DNA from 3 places in the Microcystis panniformis FACHB-1757 genome. Region 3 is predicted to be linked to each of the others. Evidence: predicted binding sites of a transcription regulator. Region 3 holds the regulator's gene; each other region holds the start of a gene.
The links. Region 3 encodes NtcA, which controls nitrogen genes in cyanobacteria. Its sites were predicted from a motif close to TTTGTANCNNNNGNTACAAA; they were not measured.
Positions count from the first base shown of each region.

Region 1: the regulator NtcA is predicted to act here: its motif matches at 2,808-2,827, upstream of VL20_RS11565 (ammonium transporter).
Region 2: the regulator NtcA is predicted to act here: its motif matches at 1,406-1,425, upstream of glnA (type I glutamate--ammonia ligase).

Region 1 is NZ_CP011339.1:2,409,561-2,413,777, forward strand. It holds gene VL20_RS11560 (ammonium transporter) at 1-999, opposite strand, end outside; gene VL20_RS11565 (ammonium transporter) at 1,175-2,611, opposite strand; partial or broken gene ribD (bifunctional diaminohydroxyphosphoribosylaminopyrimidine deaminase/5-amino-6-(5-phosphoribosylamino)uracil reductase RibD) at 3,012-4,108, shown strand.
Region 2 is NZ_CP011339.1:3,830,242-3,834,458, reverse strand. It holds gene sppA (signal peptide peptidase SppA) at 1-666, opposite strand, end outside; gene glnA (type I glutamate--ammonia ligase) at 1,501-2,922, shown strand; gene VL20_RS18410 (hypothetical protein) at 3,271-3,678, shown strand; gene VL20_RS18405 (ABC1 kinase family protein) at 3,691-4,217, opposite strand, start outside.
Region 3 is NZ_CP011339.1:5,464,088-5,468,304, forward strand. It holds gene VL20_RS25700 (UPF0175 family protein) at 16-294, shown strand; gene fabI (enoyl-ACP reductase FabI) at 443-1,219, opposite strand; gene ntcA (global nitrogen regulator NtcA) at 1,434-2,111, shown strand; gene VL20_RS25715 (DUF3084 domain-containing protein) at 2,119-3,606, shown strand; gene VL20_RS25720 (Uma2 family endonuclease) at 3,620-4,204, opposite strand.

The sequences.
Region 1 (4,217 bases), 2.6 Mb from region 3:
ACCAATGAGAATCGCCCCAATCGGCAGCACATAACCGGCAGCGGGAGTAATACCCACTAATCCCCCTAAAAATCCACTAGCAATACCGATCGCCGTCGGTTTACCCCGTAAAATCCATTCTATAAGCATCCATGTCAAACCACCGGCCGAAGCGGCGATACTGGTATTAACAAAAGCTGTCGTGGCCAGGGAACTAGAGGAAAGCGCACTACCACCATTAAAACCAAACCAACCGAACCAGAGTAAACCGATACCTAGGAGAACAAAAGGCACATTATGGGGTGCATAGGTTTGGACACCAAAACTACGCCGCGGACCGATCATCCAGGCGGCCACCAGTGCGGAAATCCCGGAACTAATGTGAACAACGGTTCCACCAGCGAAATCCAGCGCCCCAGTGGCTGCCAACCAACCCTTACCCCAAACCCAGTGAGCTAGGGGAGAATAGATAAAGGTCGACCAAAGCAGTAAAAACCAAAAATAGGCTTTAAAGTTGACCCGTTCCACGATCGCCCCCGAAATTAAAGCCGGGGTGATGATGGCGAACATCATTTGATAGACCATAAACACTTGATGGGGAACGGTGGGTGCATAACCGATATCGTCAGGTGCGGCGGCGGTGACACCGTTGAGAAAAATCCAATCTAGTCCCCCGATAAAAGCTTCAATTCCCTCGCCAAAACCACTTTTACCCAGGGTGACATCGAAAGCGAGACTATAACCCCAAAGCACCCAAGTTACACCGATGACGCCCATGGCCACCAAACTCATCATCATGGTGTTGAGGACGTTACGGGAACGTACTAAACCCCCATAAAAAAAAGCCAGTCCGGGGGTCATTAATAAAACTAAAGCTGAGGAGATCAGCATCCAAGCTGTATCTCCAGCACTAATCGGATTGGGGGGAGCGGCGGCGACGGTTTCCGCAAAAACTGGGGCAACTCCGCAATTGAATCCCAGTCCCAGCAAAAGTATGGTTATTCCTACGATCTTTTTCATTGACGGTTGGTGGTTAGTAGCAAGATTAATTTTTTCTGTCCGGAAACAGACAAAAAACCGAAAGAGAAAAGGTTTAGAAGGTAATTGTAGCCACCGATCGCATTGGGGCGAGGCCTTCTTCCTTTTCTCTTTAACTTTGTCGGGGATAGATTAATCTATCTTGACAAGGTTCACCTTAACGAGCGCTAGGCGTTTCCATGTCAACACTGGAAGCATAATAGCCACCGGCAACGATATCGGACTCCTTGACGAAACCGCTATAGGCTTCCATCCCGTGTTCACCCACATCCAAACCTTCTAATTCTTCTTCGGGAGTAACACGAATACCGAGGGTAGCCTTGAGGATTGTCCAAACAATACCACTAACAATCAGGGTAAATGCCCCTACTGCCACAATTCCGATAATTTGGTTAATAAACAGTTGGAATTGACCGGTGATTAAACCCGCATCTTTGTTGAAGATACCCACGGCTAAGGTTCCAAACACACCACAGACGAGGTGAACGGAAGTCGCACCCACCGGGTCATCAATTTTCAGGTTATCGAAGAAAGCCACCGAGTAAACCACGACCACACCGGCAATTAAACCGATAATTAAGGCCGACCAATAGGATACACCATCACAACCGGCGGTAACGGCTACTAAACCAGCCAGAATACCGTTAATAATCATTGAAAGGTCGGGTTTACCATCTTTCGCCCATGCGGTCAAGGTAGCGGCAATGCCACCTGCAGCCCCGGCGAGGTTAGTGGTGACAGCGATATAGGGTACAGTTTCATTAACTGCCAAAGTAGAGCCGGGGTTAAAACCGAACCAGCCAATCCAGAGAATTAAACAACCCAGGGTCGCGATACTCATGTTATGGCCGGGTAAGGCACTGGTGCGACCGTTGATGTATTTACCCATTCTCGGGCCGAGAATTGCCGCCCCGGTTAAAGCAGACCAACCACCCACCGAGTGAACCACCGTCGAACCGGCGAAGTCTTTAAAACCAAGGTCAGCTAACCAACCGCCACCCCAAACCCAGTGACCAGTGATCGGGTACATGATACCGACGATAATTAAGCTAAAAACGAGGAAATCGACGAATTTAATCCGTTCTGCCACCGCCCCAGATACAATGGTTGCCGCCGTTCCCGCGAAAGCTACTTGGAACAGGAAGAACACCGAGGTGGGCAAAGAGGCAGGCATAACGTAGGTGGCGGGATCGCTACTGCTAAGGAACCAGCCTCCTGTACCGAAAAATTCGTTACTGACAGACCCAAACATCAGGGAGAAACCGATCGCCCAAAATGATATGGTGGAGAGGGCGAAAACGATCAGGTTTTTGGCCAGAACGTTAACGGCGTTTTTCTGACGACAGAATCCCGTTTCTAGCATCGCAAAACCCGCATTCATAAAGATCACGAGGATGGCGGCAATTAAAACCCAGATTGTATTAAGGGCGTTTTGGACATCTTCGGGGGTTAGGGGTTTCGCATCTTGGGCCTGTACGGCTGTGTTCCAAACCACGAAAATAATCGCGGACAAAGGAACACAGGCTAACCAGACAGGGTTAATTTTCGGTAACAAACCGACAAGTTCCCCAGATTTTCGAGCAATTCGTTTCATCGTTAATTCATTTACTTTTTTGAGTTAGTAGGTCGATTCATTACTGTTGAAAATAATTACCGAGCAATTATGTCCGTTCAAACGCTAAATCCTAGGAACAGAGGTCAATCATTTCAGAAGACCAAACACCTAGGGATTTATCTTGAGGTGTGAGTAGTCAATGTTTTTTGATCTTTGTTTTTTTTTATTTGAGATTTCTGTATCCTCTGATACGTTTCACTTTAAAATAACAATAGTAGATAAGTTATCAGTTATCAGATGTGAGTTTTCAGTTCACTGATTACTGTTTACTGGACGGCTACGCCGTGCCTTTGGCAACACTGAAAAAAGCTTCCCACTGATCACTGATTACTGTTTACTGATCACTGATCAAGTCTCCCCTCCTTTGGAGAAATCAACCATGGCCCAGGCAACGGAATTCGATCGCAAAATGATGCAAAGATGTCTAACCCTTGCTAGGCAAGCCTTGGGGCGGACTTCTCCTAATCCTTTGGTGGGTTCTGTGATCGTTCAAGAGGGGACAATTATCGGCGAAGGTTTTCACCCAGGGCCGGACAACCCCATGCAGAAGTTTTCGCCCTGAGACAGGCGGCAGAAAAAGCCCGTGGTGCCACTTTATACGTCAATCTCGAACCCTGTAACCACTATGGACGTACTCCACCCTGTAGCGAGGCAATTGTGCAAGCAGGCATTAAAAAAGTGGTGGTAGGGATGATCGATCCTAATCCCCTGGTGGCGGGGAAAGGCATTCAAAGATTAGCATCGGCAGGCATCGAGACGCTGGTGGGGGTGGAGGAGTCCGAATGTCGTCAACTCAATCAGGGTTTTATCCATCGCATCACCGCTAAAAAACCCTTCGGTATCCTCAAATATGCCATGACTCTCGATGGCAAAATTGCCGCTACTAGCGGTCATAGCGCTTGGATTACTAGCCCCGCTTCTCGCCAAATAGTCCATCAACTGCGATCGGCCTGTGATGCGATTATCGTCGGCGGTAGCACTGTCCGTCAAGATAATCCCCACCTCACCACTCACGGCCTCTCCGATCATAATCCCCTGCGCGTGGTCATGACTCGATCGCTCGATTTACCCCCCTCCGCCCATCTTTGGGATACCAGTCAATTTCCCACCCTTGTTTATACACAAATTGATGCTAATGTCAAGCTTAAGCAACAATTATTAACAAAAGGCGTGGAAGTGATCGAACTAACCGAGGTGACACCCACTTTAGTGATGGAAAATCTTGCTCAGAGGGGATTTTGTCAGGTTTTGTGGGAGTGCGGCGGCGGTTTAAGCGCAGCTGCGATCGCTGAGGGCATGGTACAAAAAATTATCGCTTTTATTGCGCCCAAAATCATCGGGGGAATCAAGGCACCTACTGCCGTGGGTGATTTAGGTTTCCAGTTAATGAGCCAAGCTTTACAGTTAGAAAATGTCACGGTTAATTATCTCAATCCCGATATTTTGATTGAGGGATATCTGCAAAGTGAAAAGTAGAGCTACTGCAATTCTGGCTCAATCGGCAAATCTCAACCAACCGCTTGTAAAAGTCAAAAAGTCATCAATAAACCCGATTTTTGCGCTCGAGTTCCAGAAATCGCCCTGC
Region 2 (4,217 bases), 1.6 Mb from region 3:
ATCTGGGGGTAATCCTGCCAATTCTAGCGCCCAAAGTCGGGCATCTTCCTCGGTTCCCAAGCGATCAACCACTCCTAATTCTAACGCCTGTTGGCCGGTAAAAATGCGCCCATCGGCAAAACTTTTCACCTGATTGACATCTAAATTTCTCGCTCCGGCGACGGTTTGCAGAAATTGCTGATAACTGGTATCGATCATATCCTGGAGAATTCTTTCTTCTTCATCAGTTAATTCTCGATCGAAGGAGAGAATATCTTTATAGGGGCCAGATTTAATCACTTTAAACGAAACTCCCACCTTATCCAACAATCTTTCCAGATTGTTCCCTCTGAGGATAACACCGATCGAGCCAGTAATCGTGCCGGGGTTAGCCATAATATAATTAGCTCCCATACCGATATAAACGCCGCCAGAGGCGGAAATATTGCCAAAACTAGCGATTATTTTCGTGTTTTTTTGTAACCGCTTCAATGCTTCATAAATTTCTTGGGAATCCCCCACGGTTCCCCCGGGGGAGTCAATGCGGAGAAGTAGGGCGGGATATTGCCTTTCTTTGACGATTTCTAGGGCTTTTAAGACTCTTTTGCGGGTATCGGAGGCAATTGCACCTGTAATTTCTATTCGAGCGATTTGTTTGTGGGTTTTCGGTTTAAAAGGCCAGACCATCAGGTTTAAATATCTCTCAAAAAAGGACTCTTTCTAATCTAACGCTTTGATCGTTCCGGGTTAAGCAGACGTTATATTTCAGAATTTAAGGACAAAATGTCTGGTTAAGTGTTTGACATCCTCACGGCCAGGGCCGGACGGTGATGACCGGGCAGCTCGAACAAGATTTATTCAGCAAACCCTAATTAGGGCTGGCTGAATAATGGTAAAACCCTTTTAAAATAAGGCTTTTGACCTGTTAAAATCCGATGTTAGTGCCAGAATATAGGATTAGGACATTCAAAAAACTTGCATTATCCTTCTCTTAGTAGATAAACTGGTACAAAAAAGAAGGGCAACAAAGCCTGAAACGACCGGCTACTGACGACCGGCTACTGACTCCTAACCCCACCAACAAACTTTTTGCCGCAGACCCTAAGTAGGGTTTGCTGAATAAATCTAAAAACCTTATCCAACAAGGTTTTTAGACTTTTTTCCCCTCAAAAAGTGCCGACCATTGGAGTGATTGGGGGAAAATTCCTGGACTTTTTCCCTGAAAATTAGCTAATTGACCACCTGAAAATCGGTAAAACCCCACACCCCACACCCCACACCCCACACCCTACCCCCACGAAAAACTTTTTGCCGCAAACCCTAAGTAGGGCAAGGGGCAGTAGAAGCTGATGGGCAAATCGCCATTCGGAGCAATTACCGACCTGAACAAGGAAATTACAGATTTTTTCAAGCTAGGATCAAAGATTTTGTATCGAAAAATACAAAACTGGTCAAAGTGACTGTTTAGGATGGATTTTTTGAGAAGCTTAAGAACCGATTCATACGTCAAAGGAGTTTTCCATGCCCGAAACGCCACAAGAAGTCTTGAAAATGATTCAGGACAACAATATTAAGATTATCGACCTGAAATTTATTGATATGCCAGGTATCTGGCAACATTGCTCGTTCTACTACGATCAAATCGATGAAAGCTCTTTCAGCGATGGTGTTGCCTTCGATGGTTCCAGTATTCGCGGTTGGAAAGCAATTAACGAATCCGATATGGCCATGGTTCCCGATCCTACCACTGCTTGGATCGATCCCTTCTACAAGGAACCTACCCTAAGCATGATCTGTAGCATCAAAGAACCGAGAACTGGTGAATGGTATAGCCGCGATCCTCGCTCTATTGCTCAGAAAGCGATCGATTATCTTAGCAGTACCGGTTTAGGTGATACCGTATATTTTGGACCGGAAGCGGAATTTTTCCTCTTTGATAGCGCTCGTTTCGACCAAACCGCCAACGCAGGCTATTACTATATGGATAGTGTCGAAGGTCGTTGGAATAGCGGTAAGGACGAAAAAGAGGGAAATCTTGCCTATAAACCCGCCTACAAACAGGGTTATTTCCCCGTTAGTCCCACCGACACCTCTCAAGATATTCGCACGGAAATGCTCTTAACCATGGCCGACTGCGGAGTTCCCATCGAAAAACATCACCATGAAGTCGCTACTGGTGGTCAAAACGAGTTAGGGATTAAATTCTCTACCCTAGTACGGGCCGCTGACTACTTGATGACCTACAAATACTGCATTAAGAACGTGGCGAAGAAATACGGTAAAACCGTCACCTTTATGCCTAAACCCATCTTTGGTGATAACGGTTCCGGGATGCACGTTCACCAGTCTATCTGGAAAGATGGTCAACCCCTGTTCGCTGGGGATAAATACGCCGGACTTAGCCAAATGGCACTGCACTACATCGGTGGTTTGCTTAGACACGCTCCCGCACTCTTAGCTTTAACTAACCCCACCACCAACTCTTACAAGCGTCTCGTCCCCGGTTTTGAGGCCCCTGTAAACCTGGCTTACTCCCAAGGTAATCGCTCCGCTTCGATTCGGATTCCTTTATCGGGAAGCAACCCAAAAGCTAAACGTTTAGAATTCCGTTGTCCTGACGCGACTTCTAACCCCTACCTCGCTTTTGCAGCTATGCTCTGTGCGGGTATCGATGGAATTAAAAATCAAATCGAACCAGGGGAACCTCTCGATGTGGATATCTACGAACTCAGCCCCGAAGAATTGTCAAAAATACCCTCTACCCCTGGTTCTCTAGAAGCAGCTCTGGAAAGTCTCGAAAAAGATCACGCTTTCTTGACCGATTCTGGTGTCTTTACCGAAGACTTTATCCAAAACTGGATCACCTACAAACTCGATAACGAAGTTAACCCGATGCGCTTACGTCCTCACCCCTACGAGTTCTCTCTCTACTACGATGTCTAAGGTTTGATTGATTAATTATTAATCCTAGGGTAGGCTTTTGTCTGCCCTTTTTTCCGCATCAGCAAGTCAGTCCCGATGAAAAAATTTTCACCACCGCAGATGAAAGAGGTTTCCTTCCCCACACCCTGCCACCACCGAAAAACTTTTTGCCGCAAACCCTAGTATAATCCCTTGCTGCCAATTAAGTAGGGAGGCACAATTATTTGTAGGATGGGTTAGCGGTAGCGTAACCCATGCGGGCGTTGGGTTTCATGCTTCAACCCAACCTCCGTTCATCTTATATTTAATTCCACCCACCCACTTAGCATAAAATACGATTAATTGACTGGTATTTTGGGGCGATAGTTTATGGAACGCGGGTTATTGTGGACACCTTTATTAATTCTATTTATTTGGTTGGCTTGGAGTGGTTGGAATGAATACCAAAAAGTGGAAATCTATCGACAATGGGCGGAAAACTTCGAGCGAGCTAAGTATGATATATATTCTGTCTTAGGTCAAAAAGATAAAATTATCACTTGGGGAAAGCCAACTCGTAAGGGAGTGATTAATTTACAAACTTTTTCCCTAGAGGAGGTCAAAGAAATCCGTCTGTTAGTTAATAATCAAGTGGTGGATTTAGATGCTCTTCCCCCGCAGGGTTCCCCTTGCCTAGAATTTATCTTTAAGGAGCGATCGCCTGAAAGAATTCCCTTTACTGAAGTTGAATTAGCCAGTCGGTGGGCGAAATTTTTACAACAACAAATCTTAATTTAATGGCGATAATTTCTAGCGCAATCTTCCTGATCGCAGGATACCGACAACTAACCATAAACCGATAAAACTAGCTGTAGCAAATAATACGGTACTAATAATAGTTAATTGCCGAGATTGGGTGCTGGCCGTAACAATAGCAGCCCCGATAATTAAGGAACCAATAATCACACTAAAAGCTAGTCGATTGGCGGAATTATCTAAACTGCGACGGAGATTATCTAAGTCGCGAATTTTCAGATTAACATTTAAAGTTTCCGAGGTTAAACCATCTAGTAAAACTTCGATTTGACGGGGAGATTTCAGGGAAAAAGATTTCAAGTCTAAAACTGTTCTTAGGGCAGTTTGTAGGGGAGTGCTACCGATTAACTGTTGTTCAAGAATATTAGTTAATAGCGGTTTGACTTCCTCCAGGATATTAATATCAGGATTAAATTTTCGGGCAGTTCCTTCTAGATTAGCGAGACTTTTGGCAAATAAACCTAAATTACCCGGAAGTTTAATTCTATTGCGACGGGCAATTTGCAAAAGTTCATAAACCA
Region 3 (4,217 bases):
AAAGGAAGCTAAATCATGAAAATTACTATCGATATTCCCGATGAATTGCTTCAACATTACAACTACAATAATCTTACCCGTGAAATTTTAGAGGCTTTGGTGGTGCAGGCCTACCGAGCGGAAAAAATCACCAGTGCCGAGGTCGGAAGTATTTTAGGTCTATCTTCTCGTTGGGTGGTGGATGCTTTTTTGAAAAACCACGATGCCGATTTACATTACGATGAAGTCGATCTAGACAGCGATCGCAAGACTCTTCAGCAACTTCGCAACAAACACGATCATAGTCTTTTATGATAGTCGTTTCAATTAAATTGAAGATAGATTTCGCCTTTGATACCCCCTTGATCCTAGGGTTGATTCATAGTAGGGTTGATTCATGAATCAACCCTACTACCCTTAATAAGGGGGGCGCTGATGATTTTTAACACCTACCTACTTAAAACTACATTCCCATAATTTCGTAACCGGAATCTACATAAATAATCTGACCGGTAATACCACTAGAAAGATCACTGGCTAAAAAAGCGGCCGTATTTCCCACCTCAATTTGTGTCACGGTGCGATGTAAAGGAGCGATTTCTTCCACATGATGGATCATATCAAGAATTCCCCCCACGGCCGAAGATGCCAAGGTGCGAATTGGACCGGCGGAAATACCATTAACTCGGATCTTTTGGCCACCTAATTCCGCGGCTAAATAGCGAACACTCATTTCTAAACCTGCTTTTGCCACCCCCATTAAATTATAGTTAGGAATTACCTTGACACCGCCGAGATAGGTAAGAGTGATAATACTTCCCCCTGCCGTCATCAAAGGTTTAGCTGATCGCGCTAGACGGGTTAGGGAAAAAGTGCTAATATCTAGGGATTTAGTGAAAGCTTCCCGAGGGATGGCGGTAAAATCGCCCGTTAAACCCTCTTTATCGGCAAAAGCGAGACAGTGAATCAAAATATCCAGTTTACCCCATTTTTCCGCCACTGTAGCGAAAGTATCTTCTACCTGTTGGTCATTTTGGACATCGCAGGGGACATAAAAAGCGGGATTAAGTTCATCGGCCAATTCTCGCACTTTTTTCTCAAAGCGGCCTTTTTCGTCGGGGAGATAGGTGACACCGATATTTGCACCAGCTTGATGGAGTTGTTGGGCAATTCCCCAAGCGATCGAGCGATTATTGGCAATTCCTGTCACTAGGGCGTTTTTTCCCGTTAAATCTAACATAGTTCTCGTTTCTCTTACAAAAATCTCCCCAATAGCCGACCCCAGCGAGATTCGGTATAATAGGGATACAGATAACGGGGCAGCAATGATCACCCCTCCCCCATTGTCTGGCAAAAAGCGCCCAAAACTTTTCCCAGTTTAGGCAGCGGTTATGTTTAATAGAGGTGACACTCGTTGCATAATAAAAACAATTTTCCCCTTTTTTGGATGTGAGATGGACTTATCCCTAATACAAGATAAACCCCTAGCAGATGTGTTCCGTCGAATCGGCAGCGGCAATTTCCCCCCGGTGGTGGAATTGTTCGAGCGTGGCAAAACGATCTTTTTCCCTGGAGATCCCGCCGAAAGAGTCTATTTTTTGCTGAAAGGAGCCGTTAAGTTGTCGCGAGTCTATGAAGCGGGAGAAGAAATTACCGTGGCTCTACTGCGGGAAAATAGCGTCTTTGGTGTGCTATCCTTACTCACCGGCCAGCGATCGGATCGTTTTTATCATGCCGTGGCTTTTACTCCGGTAGAATTACTCTCGGCCCCGATCGATCAGGTAGAAAGATCCCTCCGCAATAATCCCGATTTATCAATGTTGATGCTGCAGGGTTTGTCCTCGCGGATTCTGCAAACGGAAATGATGATCGAAACCTTGGCTCACCGGGATATGGGTTCACGTTTGGTCAGTTTTTTGTTAATTCTCTGTCGTGATTTTGGGGTTCCCACCACCGATGGCATCCGGGTGGATCTAAAATTGTCTCACCAAGCGATCGCAGAAGCGATCGGTTCTACTCGCGTCACTGTCACCCGTTTATTGGGAGAGCTGCGGGATCAAGAAATGGTCTCAATTTACAAGAAGAAAATTACCGTCCATAATCCCGTCGCTCTCAGTCAACAATTTACTTAAATTCTGGATGACTAGCGCTTATATTTTGGTTTTGGCCATCGTGGTTTTAGGTGGTCTGATAGCGGCGGTTGGCGATCGCATAGGGAGCCGTATCGGTAAGAAAAGGATGCGTTTATTTAATCTGCGTCCGAAACAAACCGCAACTTTAATGACGATTGTAACGGGAATTTTGATCGCCGGCTCCACTTTAATTGTCTTGTTTGCTTCTAGTAAATCCCTGCGTCAAGGGGTTTTTGAACTGGATCGTCTTTTAAATGAACGTCGTGCCGCTATTAAGGATTTAGAAAGTCAGGTCAGAAAAACCACCGAACAAAAAAATCAGGTGGAAAAGGCTTTAAAAACAGCTAAAAGTGAACAGATAGCTGTGCAGAAACGTCTAGAGGTTCTTAACAAAAATTATCAAGCTTCGCGTCAACGTTTGCGATTAGTTTCGGGACAGTTGGAAAAGTTTCGGAAGGAAGTGGCTAATTTAAATAATGAACGAGTTATTTTAACTAATCAAAAGGCACAGTTAAGCAGTCAACGGGATCAATTGTTCCAACAAAAATCAATTCTTTCTAGTCAGATAAATCAACTACAAACCACCGTTAAAGTTAGAGATAAAGAGTTGGCTAATCAACAAAAATTATTAACAACCAGACAAGCGCGACTTCAACAGTTGGAAACCCAACAAAAAACCCTACAGCTAGAAATTGATCGCCGGGATCAACGCATTGGAGAACTTGATCGATCGATCGTCGATAAAAATTTAGCTTTGGAACAGCGTGAGGGAAAATTAAAAGATTTAGAAACCCAAATGGCTTTTCTTAAGCGGGAAGTGGAAGTTTTAGAACAATACTATCAAACCTATCAAGAATTGCGGGAAAAACAAATCGCTATTTTCCGGGGACAGGTGTTATCTTTTGGAGCTTTTCGTATTGTTGATCCCCAAGCTATTGTCACCGTTATCGATAAGTTATTGCGGGAAGCGAATATGAATGCTATCCGTGCCACCCAACCGAATCAGCCTAATTTTGACCAGCGTTTAGTTAAGATCACAAAAGCACAGGTAGAACAGTTAAGTCAACAATTACAGGACGGTAAAGAATATGTGGTGAGAATCCTTTCCGCAGGTAATTATGTCTTAGGAGAAACCGAGATTCGTGTCTTTGCTGATGTGGTTCCCAATCAAAGAGTTTTTGAGGAGAAACAGGTAATCGCTGCCGTTTCTATTGATCCGCAAAATATGACAGAAGAAGACCTGCAAAAGCGTTTAGATTTACTCTTAGCTTCGGCTCAATTTCGCGCTAGAAGTGCGGGAGTTTTAGGGTCAATTCAAGTGGAAGATGGTTTATTAACTACGGTAGTTAACTTTATCGATCAAGTCAAAAGGTCGGGTAATTCTATCGAGACACTTGAGGCAGTTGCTGCTAGTAAAACTAATACATCTGGACCCTTAACTTTGCGTTTGGTAGCGGTAAAAGATGGTAAAATTGTTTTTAGTACGTCCTCTTAAAAGATAGCTAAAGTTAGGAGTTGAGATTAAAATCAATTCCTTCGTAAATATCGACAAGATTTAAGCTAATTCCTAAAGAATCTAGGGATATAATTCCCCTTGCTGGGGTGTATTCTTGCAATAACCAATTATTCTCTGAGGTTTTGCTATAGGATTCTATTAGTATCTCCCCTTGACTGACGAGAAGATATTGGTTTAATTGGGGTATAGAACGATAATAACGAAATTTATCACCCCGATCATAACTAGAGGTAGAAGGGGATAAAACTTCGATAATTAGGCAGGGATTTAAAATTTCATCGTTGCGATTATCACTAAATAATGGTTCCCCGGCAATAATCATTAAATCTGGGTATAAACCGCGATTATATTGGGGTATCCATAGTCGCAAATCACTGGGAAAGACTTCATAAATAGTTTTCCTTAAAGCATTGTCTAACAAGCGAATTAAATTGCGTACCAGTCGATTATGATTGATGCTTCCCCCTGTCATCTCGATAATTTCTCCGTCGTGATATTCGTGTTTAACCTCGGCTATGGTTTCTAAATTACGATATTCTTCTAAGCTGAGGGTTTTGGTAGGAGATCGAGTTAGCATTTTCTCTGTCACA